Linked DNA regions of Lujinxingia sediminis. The protein of the gene in region 1 interacts with the protein of each later gene in a pairwise test. Links are inferred from orthologs where the notes say so. Each region holds a gene or a part of one and is shown in the gene's direction. Other genes may lie near its edges. The genes, in order: dnaE and EA187_RS12420.

Region 1 (11,355 bases):
GACCTACCTCGACTACAATGGCTTGACGCTGCCCACACTCCTTGATGAAGGGCCGGTCCGGGCGCGCTTTAAGGTGCGGGCGGTACCCACCCTTGTGGTCGTGGACGCGCAGGGACGTGTGGTCACATCGAGCTCCGGGCTGCACTCGGAGGCTGATCTGCGGGCGTTCGCTGCAGAGGCCGCCGCGCAGTGATGCATGGCGCGCCGCGTCATCTTTTCTTCAGTTTGGGGGGCAAAACGCGCGATCTACCCCATATTTCGCGCCTTTGCGGGCGATATCGCCTTTATCCAGGGGAAGGTGTGGGTTAGTCTGATGGTTACCAGATCACAAACGCAGACCCCCCCGTGGAGTTCGTCGCAATGGGTGAACACGACGTCAAAGGCATGGTCGGTGGAGAGCAACTCCGCCACTTTATGCGCCGCTTGTTGGGCGATGTTCGAGCGCTGGAGAAGATGCTCGATGAGGGCATGATCGAGAGCGGCATTCGTCGCATCGGTGCCGAGCAGGAGCTCTTTTTGCTCGACAGCTCCTATCGCCCCGCACCGCTTGCGATGCGCGCGCTGGAGCGACTTAACGATAAGCGCTTCACCACCGAGCTCGCGCAGTTCAACCTGGAGTTCAACCTCGAGCCCCGCATCTTCGGCGACGACTGCCTGGGCAAGATGGAAGACGACATCGTCGAGCTCGTCGATAAGGTCCGCCAGGTGCTGGCCGAGGATAAGGGCCATGTGGCCCTGGCCGGCATTTTGCCCACCCTGCAGAAGAGCGACCTGGGGCTGGACTCGATGACGCCCAACCCCCGCTACCGCGTCCTCAATGATGCGTTGAGCCGGCTGCGCGGCGGCGACTACGAGTTCTACATCAAGGGCCAGGATGAGTTCATCGTCAAACACGACTCGGTGATGCTTGAGGCTTGCAACACGTCCTTCCAGGTGCATTTTCAGGTAGGGCCGGACGAGTTCGCCAAGCTCTACAACGTGGCGCAGGTCGTCGCCGCGCCGGTCACAGCGCTGGCGGCCAACAGCCCGCTGCTCTTCGGGAAGCGCCTCTGGCATGAGACGCGCATCGCGCTCCTGGAGCAGTCGATCGATACCCGGCCTACCCGCCACCATATGCGCGATCTCAACCCCCGGGTGACCTTTGGCACGAAGTGGATCGATGACTCGGTGCTGGAGATCTTCCGCGAAGATATCGCCCGCTTCCGCCTGCTCTTTGCCACCGAGCTTGACGAAGATCCTTTTGAGGCGCTGGCCGCAGGCCGCGTGCCAGGGCTCAAGGCGCTGTGCTTGCATAACGGGACGGTCTACCGCTGGAATCGCCCCTGCTACGGCATCAGCGAGGGGCGGCCGCACCTGCGCATCGAGAACCGTGTGCTCCCGGCCGGTCCCACCCCTGCCGACGAGGTGGCCAACGCGGCCTTCTGGTTCGGGATGATGGCCGGCGTCGTCGACGCCTACGGCGATATGCGCGAGAAGATGAACTTCGATGATGCGCGTCACAACTTCTTTGCGGCCGCACGCCACGGGCTTGACGCCCCGATGACCTGGCTCGACGGGAAGTCGGGCACCGTGCGCGAAGTCATCGAATCGACGCTTTTGCCACTCTCCCGCGAGGCGCTCACTCGCCATGGCATTCGCCAGCAGGACGTCGACCGCTACATGGGCATCATCGAAGAGCGCGTTAGCACGCGGCGCACCGGCGCAAGCTGGCTTTTGCAGTCCTACGGGGAGCTCGGAAGCAGTCTGACGGCCGGCGAAAAACTCAGCGCCCTGACCGCCGCCACCGTGCGCCGCCAGGAGGCCAACGAGCCCGTGCACACCTGGCCGCTGGCCTCGGTTAAGGAGCGCACCACCTGGCGCGACAACTACCTGAAAGTCTCCCAGTACATGACCACCGATCTGATCACGGTGAACGACGGGGAGCTCATCGATCTGGTGGCCAGCGTGATGGACTGGCAGCACCTGCGTCATGTGCCCGTTGAGGATAACGAGCATCGTCTGGTGGGACTTGTGACGCGTCGCACGATGATGCGACTTCTGGGCAGCGGCGCGCTGCGCGATGAGGAGCCAGTGCCGGTGAGCCAGATCATGGAGCGCGACGTGATCACGGTCACTCCCGATACGCTCACCCTGGATGCGATCCGCATCATGGGCGAAAAACGCATCTCCTGTCTGCCGGTGGTCGACGGGGAGAAGCTCGTGGGGATCATCACCGAGCGCGACTTTATGGACATCGCCCGCGATCTTCTTGCCGATAAGCTCCGCGGTGAGGAGCCGCCCGCGGAGGCGCAGGCTGCCGAGTAGCTGCGCGCGGTGTGAGAAGGTCGAGCGGAGCGCGATGTGGGCGCTCTTTGAGGCGGTCGAGCGGAGCTCGATCGCCTCTTTTTATTCAACCGTGCTGGACGATCGTCGCGTTCGTGCATGCAGACTCTAAGCCTCATGTCGATGCGACTTTCCATGCCTACGCGATCGTTTCTCGCCGGCTCTATGGAGAGTTCCTCCGGGTCCTTTACGCTCCTTAAGGCCGGGGAGTATCATCCGCGCCGTTGCCGAGAGGCACCGCATTCCGATGAGTTTTCCGTGATTTTTGCCAGGTTTTGCCGATGTCTGACTTCGTTCACCTGCACGTCCACACCCAGTACAGCCTCCTCGACGGGGCGATCCGCATCCCGAAGTTGATGAGCCGCGTTGCCGAGCAGGGCATGAGCGCGGTGGCCATGACCGATCATGGCAATATGTACGGGGCGGTGGACTTCCAGAAGGCGGCGAAGAAGGCCGGCGTCAAATCGATCATCGGCGTTGAGATGTACATGACATCTCACCCCTACGAAGAGTCCAAAGAGCCCAAGAGCTACCACCTGACGCTGCTGGCGCAGAACCTCACCGGCTACCAAAACCTGATGTACCTCAACTCGATGGGCTGGCTACATGGCCAGCACCCGCGCACCGGTCTGCCGCGCATCGACTTTGAGCTTTTGGCCGAGCGCAACGAGGGCATCATCTGCCTCTCCGGTGACCTGGGCGGGGAGGTCAACCAGCACATCCTTCGCGGCGATATGGACGCCGCCCGCGAGGCGGCCGCGCGCTACCGCGAGGTCTTTGGCAAGGAGCGCTATTACCTGGAAGTCATGGACAACGCGCTCCCCGAGCAGCGCAAATGCACCCAGGCGATGGTGGAGATCGGGCGCGAGCTCGATATTGAGCTCGTCGCAACCAACGACTGCCACTACCTCGATCGCGAAGATGCCCGCGCCCACGCTGTGCTCATGTGCATTCAGCTGGGCAAGACCGTCGACATCGATCGCATCATGGAGCATGGCGTCGATCAGCTCTATGTGCGCAGCGCCGAGGAGATGTACGAGGCCTTTGCCGACATCCCGCGGGCCTGTGAGAACACCGTTCGCATCGCCGAGATGTGCGACCTGGAGATCCCGCTGGGCGAGGTCTTCTTGCCGCAGTACGACGTGCCTCAGTCCTTTCGTGACGAGCATGAGGGGGCAGACAGCAAGACGATCATCCATGAGTATTTCCGCCATGTCGCTCGTCAGGGGCTTGGGGAGCGTTATGCGGAGTTCGACGCCCTGGGCGTGAGCTACGACCGCCAGGAGTACGACGAGCGCCTGGAGGTGGAGATCGGCATCATCTGCCAGATGGACTTCCCCGGGTACTTCCTGATCGTGTGGGACTTCATCGCCTGGTCGCACGAGCATGATATCCCGGTGGGTCCGGGACGTGGCTCCGGTGCCGGGAGTCTGGTGGCGTATGCGATGCGCATCACCGACATCGACCCGATGCCCTATGATCTTCTCTTTGAGCGTTTCCTCAACCCGGAGCGCGTCTCGATGCCGGACTTCGACATCGACTTCTGCATGAACCGCCGCGGGGAGGTCATCGACTATGTGACCGAGAAGTACGGCTACCATAACGTCGGTCAGATCGTGACCTACGGTCAGCTCAAGGCACGTGCGGCGATCAAGGATGTGGGGCGTGCGCTCAACTTCAGCTACGGGGAGACCGACCGCCTGGCCAAACTTGTGCCCGACGTGCTCGGGATCTCGTTGCAGGAGTCGCTCGACCAGGAAAAACGCCTGCGTGATATGTGCGAGGAAGATGAGCGGGTCGATACCCTCTTTGACATCGCGCTCTCTTTGGAGAACCTCAACCGCCAGGCGGGTATGCACGCCGCCGGGATCGTGATCTCCGAGACGCCGCTCTGGGATTTTGTTCCGATCTGCCGCGGTGCCAACGGCGAACTTGTCACCCAGTACGCCAAAAACGAGGTCGAAGAGGCCGGGCTGGTCAAGTTCGACTTCCTGGGGCTGAAGACGCTTACGGTGCTGCAGGACGCCATCAAGCTCATCAATCAGCAGCGTGAAGCCCGCGGCGAAGAGCGTTTTGATCTCAACGCGATCCCTCTCGATGATCCGGAGGTCTTCAGGCTGATCTCCGCCGGTAACACCACCGGCGTCTTCCAGCTGGAATCCTCGGGCTTCCAGGAGCTTCTGAAGAAGCTCAAGCCCAACTGCTTTGAAGACATCATCGCCGCAGTGGCGCTCTACCGCCCGGGGCCGCTGGGAAGCGGCATGGTCGATGACTTCATCGACCGCAAGCACGGCCGCAAGCAGGTCGAGTACCCGCATGCCTGGCTCGAAGATGTGCTCAAGCCCACCTACGGGGTCATGGTCTACCAGGAGCAGGTCATGAAGACCGCCCAGGTCATGGCCGGCTACTCGCTGGGGGGCGCCGACCTGCTGCGCCGTGCCATGGGCAAGAAGAAGCCCGAGGTCATGGCCCAGCAAAAAGAGATCTTCGTGGCCGGCGCGCTCGAGAAGGAGGTCGACGAGCAAAAAGCCTCGGACATCTTCGACTTGATGGCCTACTTCGCCGGCTACGGTTTTAATAAGTCGCACTCGGCGGCCTACGGTCTGATCACCTACCAGACGGCGTATTTGAAGACGCACTTCCAGGTGGAGTTTATGGCGGCGCTGATGACCAGCGACCGCGACAACACCGACAAGATCGTGCGTTTTATCAACGAGGCCAAAGGCTTAGGCATTGAGGTTATGCCGCCCGACGTCAACGAGTCGCTGCTCGACTTCAGCGTCGTCGATCAGAAGATCCGCTTCGGGCTTGCGGCCATTAAGGGGGTGGGCGCGGGCGTGATCGAGGTGATTCTCGACGAGCGCGCGGCCAACGGTCCCTTTGAGAATCTTTATGACTTCTGCAGCCGCGTCGATCTCAAGAAGATCAACAAACGCACCATTGAGGCGCTGGTCAAATGCGGGGCGTTTGACTCGATCGGCCCGGCGATCACCGAGCAGTATATCGGCGAGATCTGCGCGACGCGTGCCTCGATTTTCGCCGCGATCGACACCGCCGTGGAGCGCGGCCAGAAGGCCCAGCATGATAAGGCCGTGGGTCAGTCCAGCCTCTTTGGCATGATGGCCCAGGATGTGCGCGAGGAGGTGCTCGACGACAGCTACCCGGAGTGTCTCGCCTGGAACGATCGCGAGCTTCTGGAGAACGAAAAGACGCTGCTGGGTTTCTACGTCACCGGCCACCCCCTGGATCGTTTTGAGAGCGAGTTCGGTCTTTACGGCGCCTCGACCACCCATGAGCTGATGACGAACGGTTCGCTTCGCAACCGCGCCAATGTGGCGGTGGCCGGTGTGGTCAGCGCGATGCGCGAGGTGCCGCTGAAAAGTGGTGACGGGCGCATGGGCTTTATCACCATCGAAGATAAGACCGGGGAGATTGAGGCTATCGCCTTCAGCTCGGCCTACGCTGAGGCCGAGGAGGTGATCAAGAGCGGCGAACCGCTCCTGATCAAAGGCCAGATCCAGGAGGAGGGCGATCCGGAGAACCGCACCCGGCGGATTCGTCTGGAGTCGGCGTCGACGCTGGAGTCGGAGCGCGAGTCGAAGGTGCGCCAGGTGATTGTCGAGATCGGCGTTGCGCAGGTCACCAACGGACAGCTCAAAGAGCTGCAGAAGGTACTCGCTGCAAACTCCGGCCATTGCCGTACCACGCTGGTCTTTAAAAAACAGACCGCCCAGGGCGTGGGAGAGGCGCAGGTGGTGCTGCCGGTTGATTTTGCGACCCGACCCACCGACGGGTTGCTGATGGCGATCGAGCGTCTTTTCGGACGCAAATCGGTGCGATTGAGTTAATACGTCGTGAGCTAGCGTTGGCATCGTGTTTGCTGCATCGAGGGCAGCGCGGACCGGGGTGCCAAAGCATCGTCTGCGTTTTGCGTCGTGCTCGCGATCGCGCATCCATTGGCATCAAGGTCTGCGCCGGGCGGAGTACGTCGACACCGAAGGCCAGTGGTGTGAATTCCGCGCGTTGCCGGCGCGAAGCGCCCCTGTGTGAGCGCGCCTGAAGAGGCGTGCTCATTTTTTTTGAAATTTTCGGAAAGATCTGCGTCCGGCAAACGATAATAAACGTGCGGCCGAGAAGATGTTTGAGGGTATTTATGATCGTATCGCGAGCCGTTAAGACCTGTTGACGGGGACCGTCAGGGTGGCTATACACGTGTTTAGTGCTCGGGTGTGCAGTGGTTCCCGACCTCGCAAACAGACCGATTCAGACTTCGCTCGCCAGCCATGGAGGTTGGGGGGCCACTCTTTGGAGATTGCGATATGTCGAACGATAAGAGCAACAAAGACAAGGCGTTGGACCTGACGGTCAAGGCGATCGAGAAGCAGTTTGGCAAGGGATCGATCATGCGCCTGGGCACCGACGACTCGTTGGTGCGCGTGGAGAATCCGATCCCCACCGGCTCGATCTCGCTGGATATTGCGCTGGGCGTGGGAGGTTACCCGCGCGGCCGCGTCGTGGAGATCTACGGTCCGGAGTCCTCGGGTAAGACGACGTTGACCCTGCACGCTCTGGCGGCGGCGCAGCGCGCCGGTGGTGTGGCGGCGTTTATCGATGCGGAGCACGCCCTCGATGTCAAATACGCCCAGGCGCTGGGGGTGAACATCGAAGAGCTCCTGGTGAGCCAGCCCGACACCGGGGAGCAGGCCCTGGAGATCGTGGACATGCTGGTGCGCTCCAACGCGATTGACCTGCTGGTCGTCGACTCGGTGGCCGCGCTCACCCCGCGCGCTGAGATTGAGGGCGAGATGGGGGATTCGCACATGGGCCTCCAGGCGCGCTTGATGAGTCAGGCGCTGCGCAAGCTCACCGGTACGATCGCCAAGTCGCGCACCTGCGTGATCTTCATTAACCAGATCCGTATGAAGATCGGCGTGATGTTCGGAAACCCCGAGACCACCACCGGGGGGAACGCGCTTAAATTCTACTCGTCGGTGCGTATGGACATTCGCCGCATCGGCGCCATCAAAGATGGCACCGACCTGACCGGTAACCGTACCCGCGTGAAGGTTGTCAAAAACAAGGTGGCTCCGCCCTTTAAAGAGGCTGAGTTCGATATCATGTACGGCCAGGGCATCAGCCGTCAGGGCGACCTGGTGGATCTGGGCTCGGAGATCGGGGTGATCGATAAGGCCGGTTCCTGGTACAGCTACGGCGATGATCGTCTGGGGCAGGGCCGCGAGAATGCCAAGCAGTTTTTGGTCGACAATCCCGAGATTGAGGCCGAGATCGAGGCCAAGATCCGTGAGCACTACGGGATGGCAGCGCCGAAGGTCGCTGAAGAGAGCGCCGAGGCGTAAGCGCTCTGCAGGACCTTGCGATAACGATCGGCGCTGAGCGCGTCGGTTATGAGCGGCCTTCCCGATGGGGGAAGGCCGCTTTTTTTTTCAGCTCGGAGGGGCGGAGTGCTTGCCAGATGGCGTGTTGAGTTTACCCGGCTGGCATGCCACAATCGGCCCAGTTTCCCCGCACTTTACAGCGTCGGCCGTGCGATGCGGCCTGAGCCAGCGCGCCGGGCGCCAGTGAGCTTCTTCGGGGGAGTTCTCACAGCGTCGGGCGAAGCACCAGGACTAGGGCGATGAGCAGCAATCAGGACCTCAACAAGATCTTGCAGATCGCCGTTAAAGGCGGGGCCAGCGACATTCATATCAAGGCGGGATTGCCGCCGATCTTTCGGATCGACGGGGCGCTGTTGCCGCTGCGCGAAGCGCGGCGCTTGAGTCCCGAAGAGATCGGGAAGATGGCCTCGGATATCATGGCGCGTTTTCAGCGCGAGCAGTTCCAGGAGACGCTCGACATCGACCTCTCCTACGGGGTGCCCGGGGTGGGACGTTTTCGCGTCAATGTGTTTCAGCAGCGCGGCTCGATCGGGATGGTCTTCCGGGTGATTCCCTTTAAGGTCGCCTCGATCGACGAGCTTCTGCTTCCCGACGCGGTGCGCACCCTGGCCGAGGAGCGCCGCGGGCTGATCCTGGTGACCGGGGCCACCGGCAGCGGTAAGTCCACCACGCTTGCCTCGATGGTGGACTACATCAACCAGACGCGCACCTCGCATATCATCACCATCGAAGATCCCATCGAGTTCTTGATTCGCGATAAGCGCAGCATCATCAATCAGCGCGAGATCGGAAACGACACCAACACCTTTGCCCGCGCGCTCAAGGCGGCGCTTCGTCAGGATCCGGACGTGATCATGATGGGGGAGATGCGGGATCTGGAGACGATTGAGATCGCCATGACCGCCGCCGAGACCGGTCACCTGGTGATGTCGACTCTGCATACGGTGGACGCCGCCGAGGCGGTGACCCGTATCGTAACGGCGTTTCCGCCGCATATGCGTGACCAGGCGCGTTATCAATTTGCCAACCTCTTCCGCGGCGTGATCTCGCAGCGCCTGGTGCCCCGCGCCGACGGCAAGGGGCGAGTGCCGGCGGTCGAGGTGATGCTCTCGACGGCGCGTCTGCGGGAGATGATCCTGGAGGAGGCCACCGCGCGCTCGCTCACCGAGCAGATCGCCAAAGGTTTTGATAACTACGGGATGCAGAGCTTCGACCAGTCGTTGATGTGGCTTCTGCAGAACGGCTACATCACCTACGAAGAGGCGTTGATCCAATCGAGTAACCCCGATGACTTCGCGCTGCGTGTCAGCGGCATCGGATCGACCAGTGGCGACGGTCAGTGGCAGGGCTTTGAGGGCCGTGAGAAGGCCAGCCCGGTCGAGGATGATTTCGATCTGGATGAGTTTGAGATCGATCGATTTTAAGAGCAGCGCCCGAAACCGAGAGTTCGGTGCCAGGGTGCGATGATGTTGAATCCAACAGGGCGTCTCGTTGATGGCGAGTGCGCGTGAGGAACTACGGTGACGGGGTCGAGACGTGAAGATTGAGCAGCGCAAGAGGGCTTCCTGGCAGATGCTCGCGGCGATCATGGCATGGGCGGCGGTGATGTTGATGGCCAGTGTGGCCACCGCCCAGGGGCAACGCGACGATGATGAGGCTACCCGTGTGACCCTGATCGAGGTTCCCGGCGGGGGCACCGCGCGCCTGATCATGGAACTTCGCGATATCAGCGGGCTCGATGTGCGCGATGCCGATTGGTTTGCCAACCAGGTGCGTGGCCGCGCATTTCGCATCGACGGGATCACCGAGCGCTCCTCGGACATGATGTGGGTGATGCGCGGTGGTAGCATCGCGGTGGTCGTTAACCTGGTGGAGTACGACGCCCAGGAGTACCGGGTGCAGTTTATTACCGCCGAGAGCGGCACCCCGGAGCATCAGTTTCCCATCGATCGCAGCGAAGAAGGTCTTAACCGCACCGGCGCGCGCATGATCCGCACGGAGCTGGAGCGTTTTCTGGGTATCGGCGGTGCGCCGGTGGCGCAACAGGCCCCGAAGGAAGCGCCGCAGCCCGCGGAGTCGACGGCACCGCCGGCCCCATCTCAGCCGACCCAGAGCGCCCCGGCGCAGAACACCGAGAGCGCCCCGGCGCAGGCGGCGGTTGCGCCTGTCGAGGACGATCTCGATCCGAGCGATCCCGAGGCGATGCGTCGGCGGGCGGCGGCCGAAGAGCAAGCGCTGCTCGACGCGCTCTCCCGCAACTGGCTGTGGGTTCGCGGCTACGGCCGGATGTTCCGCAAAGACTTCATGGTCGCCGGTCAGAGCGCCATCTTCAGCTACAAGTCGGCCAGCTTCCCGGGCTTTGAGCTCGATGTGGAGGCCTTCCCCTTCGGTCGTACCAACCCGGAGATGGTCGCGGCCGGTTTCTACGTCAACTACAGCCACGGCTTCGACGGGCTTAATATCCTTACCGAAGATGAGACCGGTGTGAGCGAGCAGGCTGTCAGCCTGCAGTCGATGGTCCTTGAGGGCGGCGCGATCTATCGCCTGGATTCGCCGCTGGACAACTCCAACCGCCAGCTTCGCTTTAAGCTGGGCGCGCGCTACGACAGCTTCAGCGCCACCGAAAACCCCATCCTGCCCTCGACCAGCGTCATCTCACTGGTCATCGGCACTCGCCTGGTGCTGCCGGTGATCGTTGAGGAGTTCGCCGTGACCGCCGGGGTGGATGTGGCGCCGGTGTCTGTGTTCAGCAAGGGGGCGGAGGTTTTCGGAACAGACTCCTTTAGCTACGGGTTTGGTACAGAGCTTGGGTTTGTCTACGAGTTTATGGACAACCTGTTTATGTCGGCGTCATATGGATTTCGCATCACCCGCAGCGACTTCACCGGTGAGGGGGAGAGCGAGTTTGCGGAGTCGGATGCGTTCGATATGAACCAGGGCCTGAAGGTAGGCGTGGTCTACCAGTATTGAGGTCGCACCCCCGGTTGTGTGCGCCTGGCCATCCTCGGTGAGGCGCCCGACCTTTCTTGCAGGTAAGAGGCAGTTCGGTGAGCGATAGCAACTTCTCCGCGATTCGTGCGCGGCTAAAATTTCCGTCGATAGCGTCCTTCAAAGAGGGCTACGGCCGCTACATCTCTGCGGGCGGGATGTTCGTGCCGATGTCGCCCCAGAAGCTCAAGCCGGTGGGCACGACGGTGCGTTTTCAGTTCCTGCTGGCCGACGGCACCTCCGCTCTGCTGGGTGAAGGTGTGGTGCGTCAGATCCGCGGGATGGATGGCGGAGAGTCGGGGCCGGTGGGCATGTTGGTGAAGTTCACCAAGCTCAGCCCGGAGTCCAAGGCTCTTGTCGATGAGGTGGTGCGCTTAAAAACGGAGGGCTCCGGCGCGCATGCGGTCGACGATGGCAGGCCGGTGACTTCGGAGGAGCCTGCGGAGACGCTGGCCTCCCAGGATGAGCAGCATACCGCCGAGGCGGAGATCCCCGACGATCTCTTCGGTGCATCTGATGAGGCGCCGGAGAGCGCGGCGGCCTCCGGCGATGAGATTTTCGGGAGCGCGTCCGAGCCTGAGATTCCGATGCCCGGTGGGCTCGATGATCCCTCCGAGGCGGTGGCCGCGGCGCTGGCCCAGGGCTCGGA
Region 2 (10,243 bases), on another replicon or contig:
GTTTGCCGATTTCAATGGTGAGATCCGGGTCGAGGATGACGGGCGCACCCTCTATCTCTTTCCCGAAGTCGCCCGCCAGCTGGGAGCTGCCGAGAGTGCGCGCCAGCGCGCCGCGAGCGAGGTGGTTTTCGGCCAGACGATCTTCTCCAGCGATGAGGAGACCTTGAGCATGGCCGAGGCCGAGATGTTGGAGTTCGACCGCAGGTTGGCTCGCGAGCTTGGCGGCGACTCCATGGTGGAATTTGACTGGGAGTCGCTGGAAGAGAGCGCAACGGTAGGTGCCTCATGAGCTCGGCAGATGAGTGGGAAGAGACCGCGCAGCCTGCACGGCGCAAACGTTTTGAAATGCTGCGCTCCTTTGCGCTGGCCGACGTCATCACCATGGCCAACGCCGCCTGCGGTGTGGCGGCGATCTTCTGCTGTCTGAACTACATGGACGAGAAGATCGAGCTCTATGTGTGGTGGGCGTTCGGGCTTTTGCCCCTGGCGCTGGTCTTCGATCTTTTTGACGGCGCGGTCGCGCGCTGGCGGCGCAAGCATTCCGCGCTGGGAGCCGACCTGGACTCCCTGGCCGACATCGTCTCCTTTGGCGTCGCGCCCGCCGTGCTCGCCTACACCCTGGGCATGCGCGGAGGCTGGGACGCCGTCGTGCTCATCTACTTTGTGGTCTGCGGCATCGCGCGCCTGGCCCGCTACAACGTGACCGCGGCCGAGCTCAGTCAGGGCACCGGCAAGGTGCCCTATTATGAGGGCACGCCCATTCCCACGAGCCTGGTGCTGGTGCTTGTGATGGCCGTGGCTTTTGATCGCGGTGCCTACGGCACCGCTCTCTGGGGCGGGGAACTGCAGCTTCTGGGCTGGGGCTTTCATCCCCTGGTGCTTCTCTTCGGCTTAAGCGGAAGCGCAATGATCAGCACGCACCTGCGCATCAAAAAGATCGGCTGAACGACGCTCCCGGGGCTCCCTGTCAGACATAAAAAAACGCCGAGACGATTGCGATCGTCTCGGCGTTTTTTCGTCCCTTATCGGGCGGCTTAGAGGTGGGCCACGTACTTGCTGATCAGAATGATCGCGGCCACACCAAAGCAGATACCCACGGTGACCACCGGAACCCAGGGCGCCTGGTGGATGGGGCCATCATGTTCGTCGTGATTTTCAGCCATGTTGTGCTCCTTTATCGCGCGATGCCCTCATAAGGGGCGAAGTGAATGGATGCGGCTCAGGCGGCGGCATCTTTGCCAGAGGCGTCAGGATTGTAAAGGAAAATCCGGCCCCGGGCCTGCGGCAGATCCGCGCGCTCCGTCGGTTCAGATGGAGTGATCATCGCCGATGCGATCAGGGACGATGAACCTGCTGCGTACGGAACACCTCTCTTACCGACGTGAGACGCATGGGGCGGAGTCCGGAGGGGAGGGGCACGATGGCATGCGTCTCGGTTGAGTATGCGCGGTGTTTCTGTCAACGTCCGGTCTATCAGGGGCATGAATGTGCGGACGACCCGGGCAGCGCGGAGCGTGCAACCAGGGGACGGGGCGAACGAAGGGAAATAGAGCATGGTAGATATTCGGCCGTCGCAATCGGTGTTTCGTCTCTATCAACGCGTTGTCTGGGGATTCTGTTTGGTGACCGTGACGCTCACCGCGATCATCGTCACCAAGATCCTCATCGGGCATGGCTTTCTTAACCGAAACGAGCCGCTCCCCACTGAGCTCATTCCAGGCAATCATCGATTTAACAATTTTGTGCTGGGGGTACACATCCTCTCCGCCATACCGCCCCTGGTCATCGGACCGTGGAGCTTTGTTCGCCGCCTCCTTCGCACGGCGCTGCATCGATGGCTGGGGTGGATCTATGTCGGGATGATTTTTATCAGCAGCGTGACAGGCTTTGCTCTCGCTGCTGCGAATACGTACGGGATCTTCGCCAGGCTGGGGTTTGGGACGCTGGCCATCGTCTGGTTTTCCACAACCTACATGGCGCTGATAACCGCTCGCCGCCGGCGCTACAGGGAGCATCGGGATTGGATGATTCGCAGCTACATGATCACCCTGGCCGTGGTCACCGTTCGCGTGTTGCCCGCGCCTGAGCATCTGACTCGGGCAGAGTGGTACCCCTTGATGACCTGGTTGTGCTGGGTTCCCAATATCATCCTGGCCGAGATCTACGTGCGGGCGACCACATTCAGGGGGCGGCTAAAAGCACGGTTCGCCCGGGGAGCCTGACGTCGTTTAAGACGCAAGGGCTAAGCATGTCGACGAGGGGGAAAGGCGGAGCGCAACCACGTCCCCGGCCCCCCGGCCGGCGCTGACGTCAGAATGGTGCCAGGGCCCGGTAAGAGCGCGACGTTAAGCACTCTCATATCAGGATATCTTGCAGAATTCGCCGGCGTTCGAGGGGCCGCCTTGTACCGGCCGGGCGCTGGTAGTACAAGGCGACCTCCCGCCGGTGCGCGCCCCTCTGGCCCGCGCCCTTATGATGTGACGACTGCCTGGTGAAGTGAGGTTGGAGATGGATCTGCTAAAAGTACTCTCGGAGATGCCCGGTGCCCCGGGTCGTGAAGAGCTGGTTCGCGAGTTTATCGAATCCAAGGTCAAAGGCCTGGCCGATGAGATCACCACCGACGCCATGGGCAACCTGATCTGCCGCAAGAAGCCGGTCGAGGGTGCCACCGACGTCCAGAAGGTGATGATCGCCTGCCATATGGACGAGATCGCCTTCTACGTGCGACTGATCGACGATAAGGGCTTTATCCGTCTGCATAACGCCGGGGGCTTCGACAACCGCAACCTCTTCGCCCGTCGCGTGCGCATTCAGACCCGCGACGGTGAGGTGATCGAGGGCGTGATGAACCCCGGCGGTCGCCCGATCCATATCGCCTCGCCAGAAGACCGCACCAAGATCCCGAAGATGGCCGAATTCTTCGTGGACACCGGTCTTGATAAAGAGACGGTCACCGCCAAAATCCGCCCGGGCGACCCGGTCACGCTGGTGCAGGAATTCACCGAGCTCGGCGAGATGGTCACCGGCAAGTGCCTGGACAACCGTGTGGCGTGCTGGGTGGGCGTTCGCCTGCTTGAGCGCCTGCAGGCCAGCGACAAATACGACGTCTACGTGGTCTTCACCGTGCAGGAAGAGGTCGGTCTTCGCGGCGCGATCACCAGCGGCTACGCCATCGAGCCGGATATCTCCATCGCGATCGACACCACGCTTGCCGTGGACACCCCCGGGGTGCCCGGCGAAGAGCAAATCACCGAGCTCGGCAAGGGCGTGGCCATCAAGATCCTCGACGGCTACGCCATCAGCAACAAAGAGCTCGTCGACACCTTTGTGGACCTGGCTGAAACCGAAGGCATCACCCACCAGTACGAAGTTCTGCCGATGGGCGGCACCGACGTCGGTGCGATGCAGCGCGCTCGCGCCGGCAGCCGCGCCGTCGCTCTGAGCGTGCCCACCCGCTACATTCACACCGTCACCGAGATGGTCCACAAAGGCGATTTGCGCGCCACCCTGGACCTTCTGGCTGCCTACCTCAGCAAGTGAGTCTGTCGATGAGTACTCAGGATTTTCGCAGCGAACGCATTGGCTTTTTGCAGCAGTCCGAGATCCGGGCGATGACCCGCGAATGCAACCGTCTGGGCGGAATCAACCTGGGGCAGGGCGTCTGCCCCTTGCCCTCGCCGCCCGAGCTTCTGGAAGCCGCAGCGCAGGCGGTGCGCGAAGACCTGAGCACCTACAGCCGCTTCGACGGCGTGGACGAGCTGCGCCACGCCGTCGCCAGAAAGCTCAAGCGTTATAATAAGATCGAGGTCGATCCGGAGACGGAGCTCGTCACCACGATCGGCTCGGCCGGGGCCTTTATCTGCGCGCTTCAGGGGCTCTTTAACCCGGGCGATGAGATCATCGTCTTTGAGCCCTTCTACGGCTACCACGTCAACGCCATTCGCGTGGCGGGCTGCGTGCCGAAAGTCATCACGATGAAGGCGCCGGACTGGTCCTTTGACCCCGAAGATCTGGAGCGCCTGCGCACCGATCGCACCCGCGCCGTGCTGGTCAACACCCCCGGAAACCCCAGCGGCAAAGTCTTCAGCCGAGACGAGCTCGGGGTCATCGCTGATTTCTGCAAGACCCACGACCTGCTCGGCATCACCGACGAGATCTACGAGTACCTGGTCTACGACGGTCAGGAGCACGTCAGCCTGGCGACCTTGCCGGGGATGTTCGAGCGCACGATCACGATGTCGGGTTTCTCCAAAACCTTCGCCATCACCGGCTGGCGGCTGGGCTATGTGGCCGCGCCTGCGCACCTGGCCGGCCCGATGGGCCTTGTGAACGATCTCTTCTACATTTGCGCGCCCACGCCCCTGCAACATGGTCTGGCCCGCGCGCTGGAGGTCATCGGCGACGATTACTTCGACGAGATCCGCAAAAAGTACAAAGCCAACCGCGACCTTTTCTGCGACGCGTTGGTGGAGGCCGGTTTAACGCCTCATGTGCCCGAGGGCTCCTACTACATCCTCACCGACGTGACCCGCTTCGGCCTTAACGACGCCCGCGCCTCGGCGATGCATATTCTCGAAAAAGCCGGCGTGGCCTCGGTCGCCGGATCGGCCTTCTTCGCCAGCGATGGCGGCCGCAACCTGGTGCGCTTCTGCGTCGCCCAGCCCCGCGAAGTGGTCGAGCAAGCCGCCGAACGCATCCAGGTTTTTAAATGATGTTTTCGACCATGGGTTGGGAGTAGCTTGCCGCCCGGGCGGCAGAAGAGATGGCGAGTCGAGAGACTCGCCATTTTTTTCGGCCATGGGTTGGGTGGAGGTTGCCGTCCGGGTGGCTGAGCTGGCGATCTGGTCAGGTAAAAGGGGAGGTAAGGGGTCTGAGTCGGCGATTTGCCTGAGTAGATCGGCAGGTAAGGGGTCTGAGCTGGTGATTTACCTGAGTAGAACCGCAGGTAAGGGGTCTGAGTTGGCGATCTGACCAGGTAAAACGGAAGGTAAGGAGGCTGAGTCGGCGATTTACCTGAGTAAAAGGGGAGGTAAGGGGTCTGAGTTGCCGATTTACCTGAGTAAAAGGGGAGGTAAGGGGTCTGAGCTGGCGATTTACCTGAGTAAAAGGGCGGCTAAGAGGGCTGAGTCGCCGATCTGTTGAGAACAGAACGCGAGCTAAGGGGGCTGAGTCGGCGATCTGTTGCGAACAGAACGCGAGCTAAGGGGGCTGAGTCGGCGATCTGTTGCGAACAGAACGCGAGCTAAGGGGGCTGAGTTGCCGATCTGTTGCGAACAGAACGCGAGCTAAGGGGGCTGAGTCGGCGATCTGTTGCGAACAGAACGCGAGCTAAGGGGGCTGAGTTGCCGATCTGTTGCGAACAGAACGTGAGCGAAGGGGACGGAGCCCTGCCCCTGAATGAAAAACCTGATCAAAAAAACAGCAAAAGACTCGCCGCGGGAGGGTTGGTGTTGAGAGTTGGGGGCATGACGCGACGCGTCGGGTGGGCTATGGTCTGGGGGAGTTTTACAGAGACATGGGTAGGCGCGTTCGTGCGGCGTTTTTGCTGAATGAGACTCCTTTTTGAGTGAGGTTGTGCGGCTATGGCGAGAGAGATTCGGAATGTGTTGGCGGCGAACCGTGGCGAGATCGCGGTTCGAATCTTTCGGGCGTGCACGGAGCTGGGGATCGCGACGACGGCGATTTACAGCGCGGAGGATCGGCTGGCGATCCACCGCTACAAGGCTGATCGGGCCTATCAGATTGGCGAGGAAGGCAAGCCGGTGGAGGCGTACCTGGACGGGGACGCGATCATTGAGCTGGCGCTGGCCAAGGGAGTCGACGCGATTCACCCGGGCTACGGGTTTTTGAGCGAGAACGCCGATTTTGCGCAGAAGGTGATCGAGGCGGGGCTGGTGTGGATCGGTCCGCCGCCGGAGGTGATGCGGGCGCTGGGCGACAAGCTGGCCGCGCGGGAGGTGGCAAGGCGCGCCGGGGTGCCGGTGGTGCCCGGAAGTGGCGGGGCGGTGCAGAGCGAGGAGGAGGCCCTGAAGGCCGCGGCCAGCATTGGCTATCCGCTCCTTGTGAAGGCGGCTCACGGCGGGGGCGGCCGCGGGATGCGCGTGGTGAACAAAGAGAGCGAGCTTGTGGAGGCGGTGCGCTCGGCGCGCAGCGAGTCACAGGCGGCCTTTGGCAGCCCGGCGGTCTTTTTGGAGCGCTATGTGGTCAACCCGCGCCATATCGAGGTGCAGCTCTTAGGCGATACCCACGGAAACGTGGTGCATCTCTTTGAGCGGGACTGTTCGGTGCAGCGCCGCATGCAGAAGATCGTGGAGCTGGCGCCGGCGCCCAACCTGGCCGAGGAGGTGCGTGAGAAGCTCTACGCCTACAGCCTGCGCCTGGCCGAGGAGGTGGGCTACAGCAGCGCGGGCACCGTGGAGTTTCTGGTCGAGGAGCGCGAGGGCGGCTTTGAGATCTACTTCATTGAGGTCAACACCCGCATTCAGGTGGAGCATACGGTCACCGAGATGATCACCGGGCGAGACCTGATTCAGGCGATGATCCGGGTGGCCGAGGGCGCGCAGTTGAGTGATGCGAGCATCGGCATTGAGGGGCAGGAGGCCATTGAGCGCAAAGGACAGGCGATTCAGGCGCGGGTGACCACCGAGGATCCGGAGCGAAACTTCGCGCCCGACTCCGGGCGAATCATCACCTACCGCTCGGCGGCCGGCCACGGCATTCGTCTGGACGCCGGGGTGGGGGGCTCGGGCTCGGAGGTGCTGCCCTTCTACGACTCGATGCTCGTCAAAGTCTCGGCCTGGGGGCAGGACCTGGGGGAGGCGGCGCGGCGTCTGGATCGCAGCCTGGCGGAGTTTCGCATTCGCGGGGTGAAGACCAACCTCCCCTTCCTTCAGCGGGTGGTGCGTCACGAGCAGTTTTTGGCCGGGGCCACGCATACGCGCTTTATCGACGAGACGCCGGAGCTCTTTGTGTACGCCCCGCGGCGCGACCGGGGAACCAAGGCCCTGATGGCGCTGGGCGATATCACGGTCAACGGACCTCCCGGGAGCACCACGCGTTTTAGCAGGCCGCAACCGCTGATCGTGCCGAAGGCGCCGAAGGTCAAAGGCAAGCCGCCCACGAGCCCCGCCTACGCGGTCTTTGAGCAGGAGGGGGCCGAGGGGCTCTCCAAATGGATCCGCAACCAGGAGACGCTGCTCGTCACCGACACGACCTTCCGCGACGCCCACCAGTCGCTGCTGGCCACGCGGGTGCGCACCAACGACTTGCTGGAGATCGCACCGGCAACCGCCCACATGCTCCCGGGCCTCTTCTCGTATGAGATGTGGGGCGGAGCGACCTTTGATGTGTGCATGCGCTTTCTGCAGGAAGATCCCTGGGAGCGGCTCGCGCGTATGCGCCAGGCCATCCCCGGGGGGCTCTTTCAGATGCTGCTGCGCGGAGCCAACGCGGTGGGCTACACCAACTACCCGGACAACGTGGTGCGCGCCTTCGTGCAAGAGGCCGCCCAGGCCGGCGTGGACGTCTTTCGGGTCTTCGATGCGCTCAACTACGTGCCCAATATGGAGCTGGCGATGGAGGAGGTCGCCCGCGCCGGCAAGATCGTGGAAGCCTCGATCTGCTACACGGGTGACGTGCTCGATCCTGACGAGACCAAATACACGCTCGACTACTACACGAACCTCGCAAAAGAGCTCGCCCGACGCGGGGCGCATATCCTTAACATCAAGGATATGGCCGGTTTGCTCAAACCCTACTCGGCGAAAGTGCTGGTGGAGGCGCTCAAAGAGGCCGTCGATCTGCCGATTCACCTGCATACCCACGACACCTCCGGCAACGGGGTGGCGATGTATTTGATGGCCGCCCAGGCCGGCGTCGATGTGGTGGATTGCGCGCTGAGCTCGATGGCCGGTCTGACCAGTCAGCCTTCGCTTAACGCGGTGGTCAGCGCGCTGGAGGGTCAGGCGCGCCGCCCCGATCTCGACAGCCAGGCGTTGGAGCGCCTCTCGGAGCATTGGGAGCTCTTGCGTGAGATTTACTACCCCTTTGAGTCGGGGCTCAAATCCTCGACGACGGACGTCTACAACCACGAGATCCCCGGGGGCCAGTACTCCAACCTGCGGCCGCGGGCGATTCAGCTCGGGCTTGGCGAGCGCTGGACCGAGGTCAAGCAGACCTACCGCCGGGTCAACCAGGAGATGGGCAACATCGTCAAGGTCACGCCGACCAGTAAGGTGGTGGCCGACTTTGCGATGTTCCTCGTGCAGAACGACCTGAGCTTTGAGGCGATCTATGAGATGGCCGAGCGCGGCGAAGACATCGACTTCCCGCAGTCGGTCATTGACTTCTTCTACGGCAATATGGGCCAGCCCTACGGGGGCTTCCCTGAGAAGCTGCAGTCGATCGTGCTCAAGGGCCGTAAACCCTTAACCGGCCGGGCCGGCGAGGGCATGGCGGATTATGACTGGGGCGCGAAGGAGGATGAGCTGCGCGAGCTTCTGGGTCGAGAGCCCACGCGCCGCGAGGCGATCAGCTACGCGCTCTACCCGAAGGTCTTTGCCGGGTTTGCGCGCACGATCCAGGAGTTTGGTGAGTACCGAATTCTGGAGACGGTGCCCTTCCTCTACGGCATGGAGGTCGGCGACGAGACGATGGTGGAGCTTGAGGAGGGCAAGACCCTCGTCATCGAGCTCAAGGCCATCAGCGATGTGCGCGATGACGGTACTCGCCGCGTCTACTTTGAGCTCAACGGGCAGCCGCGGGATGTGGCGATCATCGACGCGTCGGCGGAGCTCAGCTCCGGGGCGCGGCCCAAAGCCGACAAGTCAAAGCCCGGTGAGGTCGGGGCGCCGATGCAGGGTAAAGTGCTCACCATCGCGGTGAGTGTGGGCGATACGGTCAGCCGCGGCGACACGTTGCTTTCCACGGAAGCGATGAAGATGGAGACGAACATCACCAGCCCGGTCGACGGGACGATCACGGCGATCGAGGTGAGTGAAGGTGATTCGGTGGCCGCCGGCGACCGCGTCGTGCTCATTGAGCCGAAGAGCTAAAAAAACGCCGCCCCCTCCTGGCGAGAGACGCGAGGAGGGGGCGGCGAGGTGGGAGCGTGAGGGTCATCGTCCGGGTGGGACGTCGATGAGGTATCAGGCGCGGCTGGCGTCCAGGCACTGCTGGAAGTCACGGGAGAAACTTGTGGCTTCACTGCAGGCCCGGATGACCGGGGCGGGGCGATGGCGGAAGCCCGCAGCGGTCGAGATGCAGCTGCGGAAGTCGCGGGAGAAGGATGTCGCCTCACCGCAGGCGCGGATCGCCGGGGCTGGAGGGGTGCGGTAGGCCGGAGCGGTGGTCATGCAATGCTCGAAGTCTCCTGCAAAGGTGGTGGCGTCGCCGCAGGCTCGAATGGTCGCCACGGCAGAGTTCGGGGGTAAAAGTACGGCGCTCTCAATGCACTGGGCGACCTGACGGGGGAAGGGGCTCTCGTCGCCACAGGCCTCAATGATCTGAGCTCGGGACGCGCCGGGGCGAGGGCGAGGCGGAGGCTGCGGGAATTCGGTGTGCGGAGGGCGGTGATCGTGGTGGTGATCACAGGTGTGATCATGCTCGTGATAGTGGTCATCGTGGTGATCGTTACAGTTGCCACGGTCGGGACGGCAAGGGCGGTCGGGGCGGTCAGGACGCCCCGGGCGATCAGGACGGTCAGGACGCCCCGGGCGATCAGGACGGTCAGGACGCCCCGGGCGATCAGGACGGTCGGGACGATGCGGCGGGCGACGCAGTTCGACGATGGGCATCCGAAGGGTCTGGGCGGGCCGACGGCCCTCAAGGCGCATGGTGGTGATGGTGTGCTGGCCCTGGGTGCCGACCAGTCGGAGTTTGGCGTGGGAGGCTGCGGCGCGGCGGCCCAGATTCATCGTGGCCTGGCCACGGGGGGCGTCGATACGCAGCGCCTGCACGAACTCAAAGTCGCGGGAGGAGCCTTCGGGAAGGTACACGTTGAGGCGAGGTTGAATACGGGCCTGTTGCAGCGCGCGCCAGTCGCGGGCCTCGATCTGGTAGGTGATAATAAGTTGCCCGCGGTCGCGCTCCACGCTCAACGTGTTGAGCTGAACATCGTAGCCGCGCTCCCGGGCCGAGGCGTTAAGCGAGAAGAGCAGAGTGGCACACATCATCAACACAGCGATCATGGTCGGGGCGAAGGGGCTCGGGGGCAGGCGCTTCATGGGGTACTCCGGGAGGTTCG

What was found.
Region 2: the proteins of dnaE (region 1) and EA187_RS12420 interact in binary tests that used the Escherichia coli proteins (3 or more experiments, as listed by UniProt). The link is inferred for Lujinxingia sediminis from one-to-one orthologs.

Annotation. Positions count from the first base shown.
Region 1 is NZ_SADD01000001.1:59,211-70,565, forward strand. The notes cover bases 2,285-6,370. They hold dnaE (DNA polymerase III subunit alpha), read left to right. Parts: upstream 2,285-2,603; coding sequence 2,604-6,170; downstream 6,171-6,370. Other genes in these bases: EA187_RS00255 (CBS domain-containing protein), read left to right, coding at 2,285-2,304. Also shown: EA187_RS00250 (TlpA family protein disulfide reductase), read left to right, coding at 1-193; more of EA187_RS00255, read left to right, coding at 361-2,284; recombinase RecA, read left to right, coding at 6,642-7,679; EA187_RS00270 (type IV pilus twitching motility protein PilT), read left to right, coding at 7,958-9,142; EA187_RS00275 (hypothetical protein), read left to right, coding at 9,255-10,688; EA187_RS00280 (hypothetical protein), read left to right, coding at 10,766-11,355. UniProt on the Escherichia coli protein: DNA polymerase III is a complex, multichain enzyme responsible for most of the replicative synthesis in bacteria. This DNA polymerase also exhibits 3' to 5' exonuclease activity. The alpha chain is the DNA polymerase catalytic subunit.
Region 2 is NZ_SADD01000006.1:197,330-207,572, forward strand. What follows is about bases 2,657-5,630. They hold EA187_RS12420 (pyridoxal phosphate-dependent aminotransferase), read left to right. Parts: upstream 2,657-3,548; coding sequence 3,549-4,712; downstream 4,713-5,630. Other genes in these bases: EA187_RS12415 (M42 family metallopeptidase), read left to right, coding at 2,657-3,540; EA187_RS12425 (pyruvate carboxylase), read left to right, coding at 5,583-5,630. Also shown: EA187_RS12400 (hypothetical protein), read left to right, coding at 1-289; pssA (CDP-diacylglycerol--serine O-phosphatidyltransferase), read left to right, coding at 286-945; EA187_RS20975 (hypothetical protein), read right to left, coding at 1,035-1,163; EA187_RS12410 (DUF2306 domain-containing protein), read left to right, coding at 1,554-2,222; more of EA187_RS12415, read left to right, coding at 2,509-2,656; more of EA187_RS12425, read left to right, coding at 5,631-9,053; EA187_RS20420 (hypothetical protein), read right to left, coding at 9,147-10,223. UniProt on the Escherichia coli protein: Shows aminotransferase activity with methionine and histidine as substrates, and to a lesser extent also with phenylalanine.